Regions from separate parts of the Streptomyces sp. NBC_01429 genome, predicted to be linked through region 2. Evidence: predicted binding sites of a transcription regulator. Region 2 holds the regulator's gene; each other region holds the start of a gene.
The links. Region 2 encodes HrcA, which represses chaperone genes, less so after heat shock. Its sites were predicted from a motif close to TTNGCACTCNGNNNNNCNGAGTGCNAA; they were not measured.

Region 1 (6,089 bases), 2.0 Mb from region 2:
GGATGCCGCGCAGGAGCTGGCGCGCGATGTCGTCGGGGAGCAGCCGGAAGTAGTCGACCGGCGCCCACGGGGTGTGCGAGAAGTGCCCGATCGACAGGTCGGGGCGCAGCGCGCGCAGCATTCCGGGGACCAGCGCCAGGTGGTAGTCCTGCACGAGGACGGCCGCGCCGTCGGCGGCCTCGTCGGCCAGGGCCTCGGCGAAGGCGCGGTTGTACGCCTCGTACGAAGCCCACTGGGCGCGGAACTCCGGGCCGAAGGACGGCTCCAGCGGGGTCTGGTAGAGCAGGTGGTGGACGAACCAGAGCGTCGAGTTCGCCACGCCGTTGTACGCGTCCGCGTACACCTCGGGCGGGATGCCGAGCATGCGGACGCGCTGCCCGCCGGTGTCCGCCGGGTCGAGCCTGCCGTCCAGCCGCCGCACGGCCTCGCGGTCGCCCTCGCCGAGCGCCGCGCACACCCACACCGCGTCCGTGTCCGGGCCGATGGCCGAGAGCCCCGACACCAGCCCGCCGCCGCCCCTCTTGGCCACCAGGGCGCCGTCGTCGCGCAGGGTGTACGAGACGGGGCCGCGGTTGGACGCGACGAGGACGCGGGCGGGCGGGGCGGGGTGCTCGGAGACCATGTGCCGAAACCTAGCCCGTACGGGAAACGCTCAAACGTACGGACGGTGGCGCACTGACGCCACCGGCCCTCGCCCCCGGCTGCCTCGCCGGCTCGTCGGTCAGTCGCGCCGGCCGCGCGTGGCGGCCACTGCCACCACCCCGGCTCCGGTCAGCGCGAGCGCCACTCCGCCCAGCAGCCACAGCCGCTCGGCGGAGGTCCCGGTCTGGGCCAGGGCGCTCACCGCCCACTGCTTCATGTCCATGAAGCGCGGGTCCATGAAGCGAGGGTCCAAGAGGTTCGGGGCGAAGAGGTTCGGGGTCAGGAGGTCGCTGCTCATGGAGCGAAAATCTAGACATTAGATATGAAAATCTACCGTTACGCCGCGCGTCCGGCCGGGTACTCCGCGATCTCCCGCACCGGCGGCCGCTCCTCCGTGTCCACCGCGTGCGTGCGCGGCGTGAACCCGTCCGAGCCCCGCTCGAACTGCGTCAGCCTCGGCCGCACCAGATGGCCCCGGGAGAGCCGCAGCTGCGCCGTACGGTAGATCGCGGCGGCCATCCGCCCCAGCGCCCGGTCGTCCTGGTGGCGGTGGCGCCGTACCCCGACGTCGACCTGGGCCAGCGCGTCGAGCCCCACCGTGTGCAGCGCGTCCACCAGGAGCCCCAGCTCCACCCCGTACCCCACCGGGAACGGCAGCCGCTCCAGCAGCGAGCGCCGCGCCGCGTACTCCCCGCCCAGCGGCTGTACGAAGCCGGCCAGCAGGGGCCAGTGCAGGTTGAGCAGCGGGCGCGCCACCAGCTCCGTCACCCGGCCGCCCTGACTGACCTGGCCCCCGGTCTGGGCGCCGGTCTGGCCGCCGGTCTGCCCGCCGAGTTGCCCGTCCTGCCCGGCGGGCAGCGCCAGCGGGCGGTCGTACATCGCCTTCACGAACTGCACATCGGGCTCGGTCAGCAGCGGGCCGACGATCCCGGAGACGAAATCCGCCGAGAAATCCCGCAGATCCGCGTCCACGAAGCACACGATGTCTCCGCGCGTCACCAGCAGCGACCGCCACAGGACCTCGCCCTTGCCGGGCAGGGCGGGCAGCCGCGGCAGTATCGCGTCCCGGTGCACCACCCGCGCCCCGGCCGCGGCTGCCACCTCGGACGTACGGTCGGTGGAGCCGGAGTCGATCACCACCAGCTCGTCGACCAGCCGGTTCTCCACCATCAGCTCGCGGCGGATCACGGAGACGATCTCCCCGACCGTCTCCTCCTCGTCCAGTGCCGGAAGCACCACACTCACGGTGGCGCCCCGGGCGGCTTTCGCCGCCAGCAACTGGTCGAGCGTACGGTCGGCGGCGGACCAGGAACGCCTGGTCAGCCAGCGTTCCACCTCTTCCAGCACGTTCGGTACTCCCTGCGCTGATCCATAAAACGTGATCCATCTCGCGGTGCGGACGACTATCTCAACCGTCCACTCCTTCGGTTACAGTCTTGAACAACACCGCTGACCACCGCATGCCGGGGTCAATAGGTGAAACACCTGATACATCCGAAACAGATGAAACAGGTGTCACAAACGCACCGGGCCCCGGGTCCGGCGCCATAGCGCTCATCCAGAGGGACTGAGGGAACGGCCCGTTGAAGTCCCGGCAACCCTCCCGCCGACCGCGAGGTCACGGTGGGGAAGGTGCCAATTCCGTCTTGTGGCGAAGTACGTCGCGAGGAAGATGAGGAGAAAGGGCCTCGCCATCATGGCTGTGCAGACCGTCCGGAGCACCAGCACCACCGTCGACCTCGGACCCGCCGCCGCACTCTCGTGCCGCGAATGCGGAGAGCGCTTCGACCTCGGCCCCATTTTCGCCTGTGCGAGCTGTTTCGGGCCGCTCGAAGTCGCCTACGACCTGCCGAGCGGCGGCCCCGACGAGCTGAAGAAGCGCATCGCCGAGGGACCCGACAACATCTGGCGTTACGCGCCGCTGCTGCCCGTCCCCGCCGACGTGGCCTCGAAGCCGAACATCAACCCCGGCTTCACCAAGCTCGTCAAGGCCGACAACCTCGCCCGTGAGCTGGGCATCACCGGCTCGCTGCACGTCAAGGACGACTCCGGCAACCCGACGCACTCCTTCAAGGACCGCGTCGTCGCCATCGCCGTCGAGGCCGCCCGCGTCTTCGGCTTCACCACGCTCTCCTGCTCCTCCACCGGCAACCTCGCCGGCGCCGTCGGCGCCGCCGCCGCCCGCGCCGGCTTCCGCTCCTGCGTGTTCATCCCGCACGACCTGGAGCAGGGCAAGGTCGTCATGGCCGCGGTGTACGGCGGCGACCTGGTCGGCATCGAGGGCAACTACGACGATGTGAACCGCTTCTGCTCCGAGCTGATCGGCGACCCGCTCGGCGAGGGCTGGGGCTTCGTCAACGTCAACCTCCGTCCGTACTACGGCGAGGGCTCCAAGACCCTCGCGTACGAGATCTGCGAGCAGCTCGGCTGGCGCCTGCCCGACCAGCTCGTCATCCCGATCGCCTCGGGATCTCAGCTCACGAAGATCGACAAGGGTCTTCAGGAGCTGATCAAGCTGGGCCTGGTCGAGGACAGGCCGTACAAGATCTTCGGCGCCCAGGCCGAGGGCTGCTCGCCGGTCTCCACCGCCTTCAAGGCGGGCCACGACGTCGTACGGCCGCAGAAGCCCGACACCATCGCCAAGTCCCTGGCGATCGGCAACCCGGCCGACGGACCGTACGTCCTGGACATCGCCCGCCGCACCGGCGGCGCCGTCGAGGACGTCAACGACGAGCAGATCGTCGACGCGATCAAGCTGCTGGCGCGTACCGAGGGGATCTTCGCCGAGACGGCGGGCGGGGTCACCGTGGGCGTCACGAAGAAGCTCATCGAGGCAGGGCTCCTCGACCCGACCCTCACCACCGTCGTCCTGAACACCGGCGACGGGCTGAAGACCCTCGACGCCGTGGCGCCGACGACCGGACCCACCGCGACCATCCGCCCGAGCCTCGACGCGTTCCGCGACGCGGGCCTCGCGGTCGGCTGACGCGACGCCCCGGGACCTGCGACCCGCAGGGACCCACGACTCCGAAACTTCCGCAGAAAGGCTGGGCATCCGTCATGAGCGTCAAGGTCCGCATCCCCACCATCCTCCGTACCTACACCGGCGGACAGGCCGAGGTCCCGGCGGAGGGCGCCACCCTCTCCGAGGTCATCCAGTCCCTGGAGAGCAGCCACCCGGGCATCGCCGCCCGCGTCCTGGACGACCAGGGCAAGCTGCGCCGCTTCGTGAACGTGTACGTGAACGACGACGACGTCCGTTTCGAGCAGGGCCTGGAGACCGCGACCCCCGCGGGCGCCGGCATCTCGATCATCCCGGCCGTCGCGGGAGGCTGACCCTCCGTACGCACGCCGTGCGCGACGCGTACTCCCCGTAACCGGCATGGCCCTCTCCGCACGAGAAGCGGAGGGGGCCATTCTGCATGGTTGAGCAGGATAGAGTGAGGGAAGGGCCCCCCGCCGATCGGAATCGGCGCACGCGAGAACGCGACAACATGGGGCCGAACTCCAGGTGGCCTTTGCGTGATAGGTGCGCTTTGCCCGGCCCGACTTGCCCTGGATCGCAGCGAATTCAACGCTATGCGAGTTCGGCCATGCCCAGATTTCCCCGCCGATTGCCCTGTTGCAGAGGGCAGTTGGGCAGATACATTCAGCCGCGGTCGACGCGTTCCGGCGCGAAGTGTGGCCCCGTGCAAGGGCCAGTAATAGGGGAGTTAGGCATGGCTCAGGGCACCGTCAAGTGGTTCAACGCGGAGAAGGGCTACGGCTTCATCGCGGTAGACGGTGGTGCGGATGTTTTCGTCCACTACAGCGCGATTCAGATGGACGGCTACCGCACCCTTGAAGAAGGTCAGCGAGTGGAGTTCGAGATCTCGCAGGGCCAGAAGGGTCCGCAGGCGGACATGGTCAAGCTCGCCGTCTGATCCCGGCGCGATCGGCCACCGACGCACTCACGACGTACTCACCACGCACCGCACGTCACTCACGCACGTGGGGCCCGCATCCAGAACATGGATGCGGGCCCCACGTGCGTGACCCGTGCGTGACCGCTCCGGAGGCGCTCGCGCCCTCCCGTCACCCGGCCGCCACCCTTCATCGATGCTCTGTGGGCGCTTGCACTCTCGGGGGTCGAGTGCTAATTATTGGCGTTAGCACTCTGCAAGTGAGAGTGACAACTTAGGACCGGGTCGGTGAGGCCCGCAGAGCCGGTGGGGCAAGGAACCACACGACTCTCAGGCCGTCCGTCGCGGGCGCCAGCGCGGTCCGGAGAAATCCACCCCAGTCCGGGAGGACCACTTCACATGGCCAAGATCATCGCGTTCGACGAGGAGGCACGGCGCGGTCTCGAGCGCGGGATGAACCAGCTCGCCGACGCCGTCAAGGTCACCCTTGGTCCCAAGGGTCGCAACGTCGTCCTCGAGAAGAAGTGGGGCGCCCCCACGATCACCAACGATGGTGTGTCCATCGCCAAGGAGATCGAGCTCGAGGACCCGTACGAGAAGATCGGCGCCGAGCTGGTCAAGGAAGTCGCCAAGAAGACGGACGACGTCGCCGGTGACGGAACGACCACCGCGACCGTCCTCGCCCAGGCGCTCGTCCGCGAGGGCCTGCGCAACGTGGCCGCCGGCGCCAACCCGATGGCCCTCAAGCGCGGTATCGAGAAGGCCGTCGAGGCCGTCTCCGGTGCCCTGCTGGAGCAGGCCAAGGACGTGGAGACCAAGGAGCAGATCGCTTCGACGGCCTCCATCTCCGCCGCCGACACCCAGATCGGCGAGCTGATCGCCGAGGCCATGGACAAGGTCGGCAAGGAAGGCGTCATCACCGTCGAGGAGTCGCAGACCTTCGGTCTGGAGCTCGAACTGACGGAGGGCATGCGCTTCGACAAGGGCTACATCTCGGCGTACTTCGCCACGGACATGGAGCGTATGGAGGCGTCGCTCGACGACCCGTACCTCCTGATCGTCAACTCCAAGATCGGCAACGTGAAGGACCTCCTTCCGCTGCTGGAGAAGGTCATGCAGTCGGGCAAGCCCCTGCTGATCATCGCGGAGGACGTCGAGGGCGAGGCGCTGTCGACCCTGGTCGTCAACAAGATCCGCGGCACCTTCAAGTCCGTCGCCGTCAAGGCCCCGGGCTTCGGTGACCGCCGCAAGGCCATGCTCAACGACATCGCCATCCTCACCGGCGGTACGGTCATCTCCGAGGAGGTCGGCCTCAAGCTGGAGAACGCCGGTCTCGACCTGCTGGGCCGTGCCCGCAAGGTCGTCATCACCAAGGACGAGACCACCATCGTCGACGGTGCCGGTGACAGCGACCAGGTCGCCGGCCGGGTCAACCAGATCCGCGCCGAGATCGAGAACAGCGACTCGGACTACGACCGCGAGAAGCTCCAGGAGCGCCTCGCGAAGCTGGCCGGCGGCGTGGCCGTCATCAAGGCCGGCGCCGCG
Region 2 (6,089 bases):
CACGCGCCAGCAGGACGTCGCCGACGGCCTCCCCGCCCCCGCCGTCCCCCAGGCCGATCGTCACCTCCCCGGACACCGCGTGCCGGGGCGCCACCAGGAGGTCCACCGCCTCGGCCGCCTCGGCCGCCGCGAGCCCCTCCCGCACAGCGTCCTCGTACAGCGGCGTACGGTCCGCCGCCAGCAGCTCCGCCATCCCCACCGCGCCGTACACCTCGGCGCCCGCGAACGCCGCCGTGCCGAAGACATGGTCGAAGTGCGGATGGCTCAGTGCGATATGCGTCACGCGGTCCCCGCCGAGCAGCGCCCGCGCCGCCGACCGGAGTTCCGCGCCCTCCCGGACCGAGGATCCCGTGTCGAACAGCAGGGCGCCGCTGTTCCCGGCCACCAGCCCGACCGTCGCGTCCCACCCCGGCAGCCGCCGCCGGCTCACTCCGGGAGCCAGCCGCTCCCACCCGCGCTCGTTCCCATCGACGTCCATACAGGGACGCTACGGGAGGCTCCCGGCAGCCGCCGGGTCCGCGGGGGCGGGACCCGGCGAGGTAGCGTGGTCGGCTGCCTTGCTAGGGGTGTGCCCCACGGCCGTACACTGACACGGGGAGTACTGGCACTCCCCGTGAGCGAGTGCCAAGCAGATGCCAGGCGGATTGCGACGGACGACAGCTGGAGGTGTGCCGCATGCTCAGCGAACGCAGGCTTGAGGTGCTGCGCGCGATCGTCCAGGACTACGTCGGCACCGAGGAGCCCGTCGGCTCCAAGGCGCTCACCGAGCGGCACAAGCTCGGCGTCTCTCCCGCCACCGTCCGCAACGACATGGCGGTGCTGGAGGACGAGGGCTTCATCGCTCAGCCGCACACCAGCGCCGGGCGCATCCCGACCGACAAGGGCTACCGGCTCTTCGTCGACCGGCTGGCCGGGGTCAAGCCCCTGTCGCTGCCCGAGCGCCGCGCCATCCAGAACCTGCTGGACGGCGCCGTCGACCTCGACGACGTCGTGGGCCGTACGGTGCGGCTGCTGGCGCAGCTGACCCGGCAGGTCGCCGTCGTCCAGTACCCCTCGCTGACCCGTTCGACGGTGCGGCACGTGGAACTGCTGGCGCTCGCGCCCGCCCGGCTGATGCTCGTCCTGATCACGGACACCGGACGGGTCGAGCAGCGCATGGTCGACTGTCCCGCGCCCTTCGGCGAGACCTCGCTGGCGGATCTGCGGGCCCGGCTCAACAGCCGGATCGTCGGCCGCCGCTTCGCGGACGTCCCGCAGCTGGTGCAGGACCTGCCCGACTCGTTCGAGCAGGAGGACCGCGGGACCGTCTCCACGGTGCTCGCGATCCTGCTCGAAACCCTGGTCGAGGAGACCGAGGAGCGGCTGATGATCGGCGGCACCGCCAACATCACCCGCTTCGGACACGACTTCCCTCTGACCATCCGGCCGGTGCTGGAGGCGTTGGAGGAGCATGTGGTGCTCCTCAAGCTGCTCGGCGAGGCGGCCGACCCGGGCATGACCGTACGTATCGGGCACGAGAACGCCCATGAGGGCCTCAACTCCACGTCCGTCGTCGCGGTCGGCTACGGTTCGGGCGACGAGGCAGTCGCAAAACTCGGCGTGGTCGGACCGACCCGCATGGACTACCCCGGAACGATGGGAGCGGTACGCGCAGTGGCACGTTACGTCGGACAGATCCTGGCGGAGTCGTAAGTGGCCACGGACTACTACGCCGTACTCGGCGTGCGCCGCGACGCTTCACAGGACGAGATCAAGAAGGCATTCCGGCGGCTCGCCCGCGAGCTGCACCCGGATGTCAACCCCGATCCCAAGACGCAGGAACGCTTCAAGGAAATCAACGCCGCCTACGAGGTGTTGTCGGACCCGCAGAAGAAGCAGGTCTACGACCTCGGCGGCGACCCCCTCTCGGCCAGCGGCGGGGGAGGCGGCGCCGGTGGCTTCGGCGCCGGCGGCTTCGGCAACTTCTCCGACATCATGGACGCGTTCTTCGGCACGGCGTCGCAGCGCGGCCCGCGCTCGCGCACGCGGCGCGGCCAGGACGCCATGATCCGGCTGGAGATCGACCTCAACGAGGCGGCCTTCGGCACGACCAAGGACATCCAGGTCGACACGGCCGTCGTCTGTACGACGTGCTCGGGGGAGGGCGCCGCACCCGGCACCTCCGCCCAGACCTGTGACATGTGCCGGGGCCGTGGCGAGGTCTCGCAGGTCACCCGGTCCTTCCTGGGCCAGGTCATGACCTCGCGGCCCTGCCCGCAGTGCCAGGGCTTCGGCACGGTCGTACCGACGCCGTGCCCCGAGTGCGCGGGCGACGGACGCATCCGGTCGCGCCGTACGCTCACGGTCAAGATCCCGGCCGGTGTCGACAACGGCACCCGCATCCAGCTCGCCGGCGAGGGCGAGGTCGGCCCCGGCGGCGGCCCCGCGGGCGATCTCTACGTCGAGATCCACGAGTTGGCGCACGCGATGTTCCAACGGCGCGGCGACGACCTGCACTGCACGGTCACGGTGCCCATGACGGCGGCGTCTCTGGGCACGAAGTGCCCGCTGGAGACGCTGGACGGCGTGGAGGACATCGACGTACGTCCAGGCACCCAGTCCGGCCAGTCGATCCCGCTGCACGGGCGCGGCATCACGCATCTGCGCGGCGGCGGCCGGGGCGACCTGATCGTGCACGTCGAGGTGATGACCCCGTCCAAGCTCGACCCCGAGCAGGAACGGCTGCTGCGCGAGCTGGCGAAGCTGCGGGGTGAGGAACGGCCCACGGGGCAGTTCCAGCCTGGACAGCAGGGGCTGTTCTCGCGCCTCAAGGACGCGTTCAACGGGCGGTAGGCGGGTCCTGCCGGCCGGGGGTCCGGGGGTCGGCCCCCGGGACAGCACCGTCAGCCGGGGCAGCAGGGGCTGTTCTCGCGCCTCAAGGACGCGTTCAACGGGCGGTAGGCGTTTGATCGCCGGGAGGGGCCCAGGGGATCTTCCCCTGGGCCCCTCCCGCGTCCGTCGCCCTCTCTGTCACACAGCTGACGCGACACCGATTCGGAGCTGTCACAGAGGACATGGCACGATGCCTGCATGTCCTCCGTACTGACCGATCTCTGCCGGTATCCGATCGTGCAGGCCCCCATGGCGGGTGGCGCGTCCTGCCCGCAGCTGGCCGCGGCCGTCTGCGAGGCCGGCGGTCTGGGGTTCCTCGCCGCCGGGTACAAAACGGTGGACGGTCTGTACGAAGAGATCAAACAGCTGCGCGGACTCACCGCCAGACCCTTCGGCGTCAACCTCTTCATGCCGCAGCCGAACTACGCGGACCACGCGGCCGTCGAGGTCTACCGCAACCAGCTCGCCGGTGAGGCCACCTGGTACGAGACGCCGCTCGGCGACCCCGACTCCGGCCGGGACGACGGTTACGAGGCGAAGCTGGCGATCCTGCTGGACGACCCGGTGCCGGTCGTCTCGTTCACCTTCGGCTGTCCGACCAGGACCACCCTGGACGCGTTCGCCAAGGTCGGCACGGTCACCGTCGTCACGGTCACCACCCCCGAGGAGGCCCAGACCGCGCAGTGGTCCGGCGCCGACGCCGTCTGCGTCCAGGGCATCGAAGCGGGCGGCCACCAGGGAACGCACCGCGACGATCCGGCCACCGACGGCGCGGGCCTCGGGCTGCTGTCGCTGGTGGCGCAGGTCAGGGAGACCGTACAGATCCCGGTCATCGCGGCCGGCGGACTCATGCGCGGTGGCCAGATCGCGGCGGTGCTCGCGGCGGGCGCGGACTCCGCGCAGCTCGGCACGGCGTTCCTGGTGTGCCCCGAGTCCGGCGCCAACGCGCTGCACAAACAGGCCATGACCAACCCGCTGTTCGTACGGACGGAACTGACCCGCGCGTTCTCCGGCCGCCCCGCCCGCGGACTCGTCAACCGCTTCATGCGCGAGCACGGTCCGTACGCGCCCGCCGCCTATCCGGAGATCCACCACCTCACCTCCGGGCTGCGCAAGGCCGCCGCCCGGGTGGGCGACGCGCAGGGCATGGCGCTGTGGGCTGGACAGGGCCACCGGATGGCCCGCGAACTGCCCGCCGGCGAGCTGGTCGAGCTGCTGCACGCGGAACTCGAAGAGACCCGCGCCTCGTTGACGAGCGACCCGAAGGACGGCTCGTGACCGCTCCCGTCTTCCTGGTCGACGACTTCGCTGCCGGACCCGGCGGCCGGTTCGTCGTGGACGGCCCGGAGGGACGGCACGCCGTCTCGGTGAAGCGGATGCGGGCCGGCGAGGACGTCGTCCTGACGAACGGCAACGGGCTCTGGGCCGACTGCGTGGTGCTGGACAGCGAGGGCAAGGACCGGCTGATCGTCCAGCTCGGCTCGGTGTCCGAGGCGGAGCCGGAGAGCCCGCGCATCACCGTCGTCCAGGCACTGCCCAAGGGCGACCGGGGCGAACTCGCCGTCGAGACCATGACGGAGACCGGCGTCGACGCGATCGTCCCGTGGGCCGCCTCCCGCTGCATCACGCAGTGGAAGGGCGACCGGGGCGCCAAGGCGCTCGCCAAGTGGCGGGCCACCGCGCGGGAGGCGGGCAAGCAGTCGCGGCGGGTGCGGTTCCCCGAGGTCGCGGACGCGATGAGCACGAAGCAGGTCGCCGCGCTGCTGGCGACGGCGGACTTCGCCGCCGTACTGCACCAGGACCACGAGGCGGGCAGCGAGCCGCTGGCCGTGGCCGAACTGCCCACCGAGGGCTCGGTCGTGCTGGTCGTCGGGCCCGAGGGCGGCGTGTCCCCCGAGGAGCTGACGGCCTTCGCCTCGGCCGGCGCGCGCTCGTACTACCTCGGCAGCACGGTCCTGCGCACCTCGACCGCCGGAACGGTCGCCACCGCCGTGGTGATGGCCCGCACGGGCCGCTGGTCCTGACCCGCGAAGGTCACCGCACGGCGGGTGGCCCGCCGGATAGCATGCCTCCGTACGGAATCGATCATCAGCCGCGTCGTCAGCCGCGCCGAGTCGAGGAGGCCCGCGCCATGGCGGGAGAACCACAGGCCGACTGCCTGTTCTGCAAGATCGTCTCGGGGGACGTACCGGCCGCGGTCGTCCGCACGACGGACACGACCGTCGCCTTCCGCGACATAAACCCGCAGGCCCCCAGCCACGTACTGGTCATCCCCAAGGCGCACTACCCGGACGCGGGCAGCCTCGCCGCCGCCGAGCCGGGAATCGCCGCCGATGTGCTGCGCGAGGCCGCCGCCGTCGCGGCCGAGGAGGGCACCGACGGGAGCGGCTACCGGGTCGTGTTCAACACCGGCTCCGGCGCGGGCCAGACCGTCTTCCACGCACACGCCCACGTCCTGGGCGGACGCGGCCTCAACTGGCCCCCCGGGTAGCGGTCTTGTCCGTACGGGAACTGGTCGTACTGGGCACCGCCAGCCAGGTGCCCACCCGCCACCGCAACCACAACGGGTATCTGCTCCGCTGGGACGGCGAGGGACTGCTCTTCGACCCGGGCGAGGGCACCCAGCGCCAGATGCTGCGCGCGGGAGTCGCCGCGCACGACATCAACCGCATCTGCGTCACGCACTTCCACGGCGACCACTCGCTGGGGCTCGCCGGGGTCATCCAGCGCATCAACCTCGACCGGGTGCCCCACGAGATCACCGCCCACTACCCGGCCAGCGGACAGCGTTTCTTCGAACGGCTGCGGTACGCCACGGCCTACCGCGAGTCCGTCGCGCTGACCGAGGCTCCGGTGCGCCACGACGGCGTGCTCGCGCTGACCCCCTCGTACACCCTTCAGACGCACCGGCTCTCCCACCCCGTCGAGTCCTACGGCTACCGCCTCGTGGAGCCCGACGGGCGCCGGATGGACCCGGCGCGGCTGGCAGCGCACGGGATCGCCGGGCCCGATGTCGGCCGGCTCCAGCGCGAGGGCGTGCTGAACGGGGTCAGGCTGGAGGAGGTCAGCGAGGTGCGTGCGGGGCAGCGGTTCGCGTTCGTGATGGACACCCGGCTCTGCGACGGGGTGCACGCGCTGGCCGAGGGGTGCGATCTGCTGGTCATCGAGTCCACGTTCCTGGACGAGGACGAACGGCTGGCGACCGACCACGGACATCT
Region 3 (6,089 bases), 2.5 Mb from region 2:
GGCCCCGTCGGGGCCGGCGGCCGGAGCGGGCCCGGATCACGGCGGCCACGCCGACCGTGCCGGGCACGCGGGACACGTGGGCCATGCGGGACACACCGCGCACGGCAGCGGCTGACGTACGAAATCGTTCTCCAGTACGGGAAGAAACGTTCCTGCATCGGCACACGGCGCCCGTTCGGCGCCCAGTCGACGCCCAGTAGGAGTCCGATCGGCGATCAGCGCGCGGCGGCCAGCACGAGCTGGTCCAGCGTGGCCGCGACGGCCGGGACGCGGGCGAGGTCCGGCAGGGTCAGTGCCACGATCTCCCGCTGGACGGCGGGCTCGACCGCGAGCGTCCGGACGCCTTCCGTCCGGACGGACTCCATCGCCAGCTCCGGCAGCACCGCAACGCCGAGTCCGGCCGCGACCAGGCCGATCACGGCCGGGTAGTCGTCCGTCGCGAAATCGATCCGGGGCGTGAACCCGGACCGCTCGCAGGCCTCCACGAGTTGTTCGCGACAGCGCGGACACCCGGCGATCCACGACTCACCGGCCAGCTCTCCGATCGGGACGGTACGGGCGGCGGCGAGCCGGTGCCCCTCGGGGACGAGGCCGACGAGCCGGTCCACGAGCAGGGGGCGCACGACCAGGTCCTCCCACTCCGTGGTGGAGCCGTCGTACCGGAACGCCAGCGCCACGTCGCACTCGCCGTCGCGCAGCATCGCCGCCGAACTCGGCGGCTCGGCCTCGACGAGGGAGACCCGCAGGCCGGCGTGGGCGGCGCGCAGGGCGGCCAGCGCGGTGGGGACCAGGGTGGAACTGCCGCTGGGGAAGGACACCAGCCGGACCCGGCCCGCGCGCAGCCCGGCGATGGCGGCGACCTCCTCCTCCGCGGCGGTGAGCCCGGCCAGGATGCCCGTCGCATGGCGTACGAGCACCTCGCCCGCCTGGGTCAGCCGCGTCTCGCGCCCGGTGCGGACCACCAGCGGGGTGCCGGCGGAGCCTTCGAGCGCCCGCATCTGCTGGCTGACGGCGGGCTGCGTGCAGCCCAGTTCGCGGGCGGCGGCGGAGAAGGAACCGGTGGCGGCCACGGTGCGCAGGACACGGAGATGACGGGCTTCGATCACCCGTCCACCATAAGCGTGTCCATAAGCGCGTCTTTGAGAAATCGCCCGATAACAGGTGGTGAGCTTGGAGCAGGGGCGTTTAGCGTGCGTGTATGAAGCTTCTGACCGTGAATGTGGGACGGCCGAAGGCCGTCGAGTACTCCGACGCGCCCGGTGGCCTCACCGGGATCGACAAACGTCCGGTGGAGGGCCCGGTCCGGGTGGCGGACCCGGGGGCGAAGGGCGAGGGCGGGAGCGGTGTCGCCGGTGACGCGGTCTGCGATCTGCGCCATCACGGTGGTTCCGACCAGGCGGTGTACGCCTTCGCCCGGGAGGACCTGGATTTCTGGGAGCGGGAGCTGGGTCGGCCGCTGGCCAACGGCGTCTTCGGCGAGAACCTCACGACGTCCGGGGCCGACATCACCGGCGCGAAGATCGGCGAGCGCTGGCGGATCGGGCCCGATCTGGTGCTGGAGGCGACGAGCGGGCGGATTCCGTGCCGTACGTTCCAGAGCAGGCTGGGCGAGAAGGGCTGGGTCGGACGCTTCACCGCGCAGGCCGTGACGGGCGCGTACTTCCGGGTCATCACGCCCGGCGAGATCCGCGCGGGCGACCCGATCGAGATCGTCCACCGGCCCGCGCACGAGGTGACGGTGGCCATGGCGTTCCGGGCGGTCACCACCGAGCGCGAGCTGCTGCCCCGGACCCTGGCGGCCGGTGAGGCGCTGCATACCGAGGGGCTGCGGATCGCCCGGGAGTATGTCGCGAAGTCGGCGAATCGGCCCTGACCCGGCGGACGGGCGGGCCGTCCATCCACGGAACACCCACATCAAGGGCGCCGGGTCAGGCACTAACGTGCCGCGTATGACGACTGCTTTGATTACGGGCTCGACGGCGGGCATCGGCGCCGCCTTCGCGCGGCGGCTGGCGGCGGACGGGCACAACCTCGTGCTGGTGGCCCGCGACATCGAGCGCCTGCGCGATCAGGCCACCGAACTGCACGACCGGCACGGCATCGAGGCCGAGGTGCTGACGGCCGATCTCGCCACGGACGGCGGTATCGAGTCGGTGGAGAAGCGGCTCTCCGACCGGAGAGCACCGGTCGATCTGCTCGTCAACAACGCGGGGTTCGGCAACAAGGGGCGCTTCCTCGAAGTCTCCGTGGCCGACGAGCTGACGATGCTGAAGGTGCACTGCGAGGCGGTGCTGCGGCTGACCACGGTGGCGGTCACCGGCATGAAGACGCGCGGGCGGGGCGGGGTCGTCAATGTGGCGTCGGTGGCCGCGTTCGTGCCGCGCGGGACGTACGGGGCTTCGAAGGCGTGGGTCGTCCAGTTCACCCAGGGGGTGGCCCGGGATCTGACGGATTCGGGGGTGCGGCTGATGGCGCTGTGTCCCGGCATGGTGCGGACGGAGTTCCATGAGCGGGCCGGGATGGGCGTCGACAACGTCCCCGACTGGATGTGGCTGGACGCGGACAAGCTGGTGACGGCGGCGCTGGCGGATCTGGCCCGCGGCAAGACCGTGTCCGTACCGGATCCCCGGTACAAGGCGCTGATGGGAGCGGTGAAGCTGGCACCGCGCGGGCTGCTCGGCGGGATCACGTCGAAGACGGGGCGCAAGTACGGCCCCAAGTGACGCGAATGGCCCTGGTGACGCGAATGGCCCGGCACCCCTGAAGGGGTACCGGGCCCGCTCGCCCGCCGCGGCCCTCGATCGAGGAACCACGACGGCGAGCAGCCACCTCCGCGAGAGCGGCGGCGGCTCAGCCGCAAAGGGTGATCAGTGGCTGTGGCCGTGGCCGCCGCCCGCTTCGGCCTCTTCCTCGGCCGGCTTCTCGACGACCAGGGTCTCGGTCGTGAGCAGCAGCGAGGCGATGGACGCGGCGTTCTCCAGGGCGGAGCGCGTGACCTTGACCGGGTCGATGACGCCGGCCTTCACCAGGTCGACGTACTCGCCGGTGGCGGCGTTGAAGCCGTGGCCCTTGTCCAGCTCCGACACCTTGGAGGTGATGACGTAGCCCTCAAGGCCGGCGTTCTCGGCGATCCAGCGCAGCGGCTCGACGACGGCGCGGCGGACGACCGCGACACCGGTGGCCTCGTCGCCCTCCTTGCCGAGGTTGCCCTCGAGCACCTTGGCGGCGTGCACCAGAGCGGAGCCACCACCGGAGACGATGCCCTCCTCGACCGCGGCGCGGGTCGCGGAGATGGCGTCCTCCAGACGGTGCTTCTTCTCCTTCAGCTCCACCTCGGTGGCGGCGCCGACCCGGATCACGCACACGCCACCGGCCAGCTTCGCCAGACGCTCCTGGAGCTTCTCGCGGTCCCAGTCGGAGTCCGTGGACTCGATCTCGGCCTTGATCTGGTTGACGCGACCGGTGATCTCGTCGCCGGCACCCGCGCCGTCGACGATGGTCGTGTCGTCCTTGGTGACGGTGACGCGGCGGGCGGAGCCCAGCACGTCCAGACCGGCCTGGTCGAGCTTGAGGCCGACCTCCTCGGCGATGACGGTCGCACCGGTGAGGGTGGCGATGTCGCCGAGCATGGCCTTGCGGCGGTCACCGAAGCCGGGGGCCTTCACCGCGACGGCGTTGAAGGTGCCACGGATCTTGTTGACGACGAGGGTGGAGAGCGCCTCGCCCTCGACATCCTCGGCGATGATCAGCAGCGGCTTGGAGCCACCGCCCTGGATGACCTTCTCCAGCAGCGGGAGCAGGTCCTGGATGGAGCCGATCTTGCCCTGGTGGATCAGGATGTACGGGTCGTCGAGGACGGCCTCCATACGCTCCTGGTCGGTCACCATGTACGGGGACAGGTAGCCCTTGTCGAAGGCCATGCCCTCGGTGAAGTCCAGCTCCAGACCGAAGGTGTTGGACTCCTCGACGGTGATGACACCGTCCTTGCCGACCTTGTCCATCGCCTCGGCGATCAGCTCGCCGACCTGGTCGTCCTGCGCGGAGAGCGCGGCGACGGCGGCGATGTCGGACTTGTCGTCGATCGGGCGGGCGGTCGCGAGCAGCTCGTCGGAGACGGCCTTGACCGCGGCGTCGATGCCCTTCTTCAGGGAGGCCGGGGAGGCGCCCGCGGCGACGTTGCGCAGACCCTCGCGGACCAGCGCCTGGGCCAGCACGGTGGCGGTGGTGGTGCCGTCACCCGCGATGTCGTTGGTCTTGGTCGCCACCTCCTTCACGAGCTGGGCGCCGAGGTTCTCGTACGGGTCGTCGAGCTCGACCTCGCGGGCGATCGTGACACCGTCGTTGGTGATGGTGGGGGCGCCGAACTTCTTGTCGATGACGACGTTGCGGCCCTTGGGGCCGATCGTCACCTTCACCGTGTCGGCAAGCTTGTTGACGCCGCGCTCAAGGGCGCGACGGGCGTCCTCGTCGAACTTCAGAATCTTCGCCATGGCTGCTTCTCTTGTCCTCTCGAATGAACTGCGCCCCCGTCCGCCCGGCAATCGCTGGGTGGCCGAGGGCGCAGCTCAAAAGCAAAACTTTCGGTGAATTACTTCTCGATGATCGCGAGCACGTCGCGAGCCGAGAGGACGAGGTATTCCTCGCCGCTGTACTTCACTTCGGTGCCGCCGTACTTGCTGTACAGAACGACATCGCCGACGGAAACGTCGAGCGGAAGCCGCTCGCCGTTCTCGAAACGGCCCGGGCCCACGGCCAGGACGACGCCCTCCTGGGGCTTCTCCTTGGCAGTGTCCGGGATGACCAGGCCAGAGGCCGTGGTCTGCTCGGCGTCGAGCGGCTGGACCACAATGCGGTCCTCGAGCGGCTTGATGGCAACCTTGGTGCTGGCGGTCGTCACGATCCGACCTCCCCCTTCGGAGATCTCACGGGGTTAACTGTCTGAGGGTGGCGACCAGATGGGTCCGTCGTCGCGGGTGCCGGACCTGCTAGTCGCGCTTTGGCACTCTCCAGTGGGGAGTGCCAGACCTGAGACTATGACCGCGATTAGCACTCGGTCAAGCGGAGTGCCAATTCAGGCCGTCGTGGCGGTTCGCTCCACGCGGATCCACGAGGGGGTTCGCTACGGGAACGCACACCCGTGGCCAAGGGTTCCGCCACGGGAAGCGGCGCGGGAAGCGGCGTGAGCGGCCCCGCGCGCCGGCCGCCGTCCCTTCGGACGGCGGCCGGCGCGCGGGGCTCATACCGCGGAGGTCACATGTAGTCCTCCAGCCGGGCCACGGCGTACCCCTTGTCCGTGATCCGCTTCATCGCGGCCCTGATCAGATCGGGCATGGTCGCGTTCCAGTCGTCGCGCCCGCGGAAGTGCGTGAGGACGATGTCGCCGGGGTGCAGGTCCTTGTCCCACTCGCGCCACTCCATGCGGTCGGGATACGCCTCGGCCGTCCAGAGCGGCAGCCCCTTCACCCCGCAGGTCTTGGCGGCCCGCACCGTGTCGCCGTTGTAGTTGCCGTACGGCGGCCTGAAGAGGGTGGGGCGCTTCCCGTACCGCTTCTCCAGCTTGTCCTGCTGGTCACAGATCTCGCGCCTCTGCTCCTCGTAGGACAGCCCCGGCAGGTACTTGTGGTTGAGCGTGTGGTTCTGGAGGGTGACCCCGCGGTCCTGCATCTGCTTGAAGTAGCCGTAGTTGTCGTTGATGACGTAGTCGCTGAGGAAGGCCGTGTACGGGATCTTCAGCTCGGTCATCATCCGCAGCAGTTCGGGGTCCTTCTCCATACCGTCGTCCATCGTCAGGAAGACGACCCGGTCCTTGACGGGGACGGTGGTGAAGACGGGCGGCAGGTTCTCGCCCTCCTGCTCGTCCGCGATCTCGAAGCCCTCACGGTTGGTGATCTTCGGCTTGACGGCGGGTGGCGGGGGCGCGGCCAACGGGGTCTTCGCGAGTCCCCACTTCTTGGCCGCGACGGCGCGCACCGCCTGCGCCCGGCGCACCGCCTCGGCGTTCGTGGAGAGGGCCCCGGCCTCACCCTTCCCCTGCTGCCCGTGCGGTGCCCCGGCGGCCGGGTGCCCCTTGTCGTGCCCCGGCCCTCCGT

Region 1: groL (chaperonin GroEL) is a predicted target of HrcA. The motif match lies at 4,791-4,817, and genes of this name have one in related genera.
Region 3: groES (co-chaperone GroES) is a predicted target of HrcA. The motif match lies at 5,044-5,070, and genes of this name have one in related genera.

The regions. Positions count from the first base shown of each region.
Region 1 covers NZ_CP109599.1:3,432,437-3,438,525, reverse strand. Annotated here, with positions in the region: gene OG627_RS14650 (alpha,alpha-trehalose-phosphate synthase (UDP-forming)) at 1-622, opposite strand, end outside; gene OG627_RS14645 (hypothetical protein) at 722-940, opposite strand; gene OG627_RS14640 (glucosyl-3-phosphoglycerate synthase) at 979-1,989, opposite strand; SAM riboswitch class I at 2,194-2,321, shown strand; gene thrC (threonine synthase) at 2,339-3,628, shown strand; gene OG627_RS14630 (ubiquitin-like small modifier protein 1) at 3,703-3,978, shown strand; gene OG627_RS14625 (cold-shock protein) at 4,362-4,565, shown strand; gene groL (chaperonin GroEL) at 4,944-6,089, shown strand, end outside.
Region 2 covers NZ_CP109599.1:5,475,389-5,481,477, forward strand. Annotated here, with positions in the region: gene OG627_RS24025 (MBL fold metallo-hydrolase) at 1-478, opposite strand, end outside; gene hrcA (heat-inducible transcriptional repressor HrcA) at 676-1,692, shown strand; gene dnaJ (molecular chaperone DnaJ) at 1,693-2,832, shown strand; gene OG627_RS24040 (nitronate monooxygenase) at 3,070-4,149, shown strand; gene OG627_RS24045 (16S rRNA (uracil(1498)-N(3))-methyltransferase) at 4,146-4,895, shown strand; gene OG627_RS24050 (histidine triad nucleotide-binding protein) at 5,003-5,362, shown strand; gene OG627_RS24055 (ribonuclease Z) at 5,368-6,089, shown strand, end outside.
Region 3 covers NZ_CP109599.1:2,991,457-2,997,545, forward strand. Annotated here, with positions in the region: partial or broken gene OG627_RS12630 (WhiB family transcriptional regulator) at 1-31, shown strand, start outside; gene OG627_RS12635 (LysR family transcriptional regulator) at 216-1,106, opposite strand; gene OG627_RS12640 (MOSC domain-containing protein) at 1,199-1,873, shown strand; gene OG627_RS12645 (SDR family NAD(P)-dependent oxidoreductase) at 1,950-2,723, shown strand; gene groL (chaperonin GroEL) at 2,868-4,490, opposite strand; gene groES (co-chaperone GroES) at 4,589-4,897, opposite strand; gene OG627_RS12660 (polysaccharide deacetylase family protein) at 5,251-6,089, opposite strand, start outside.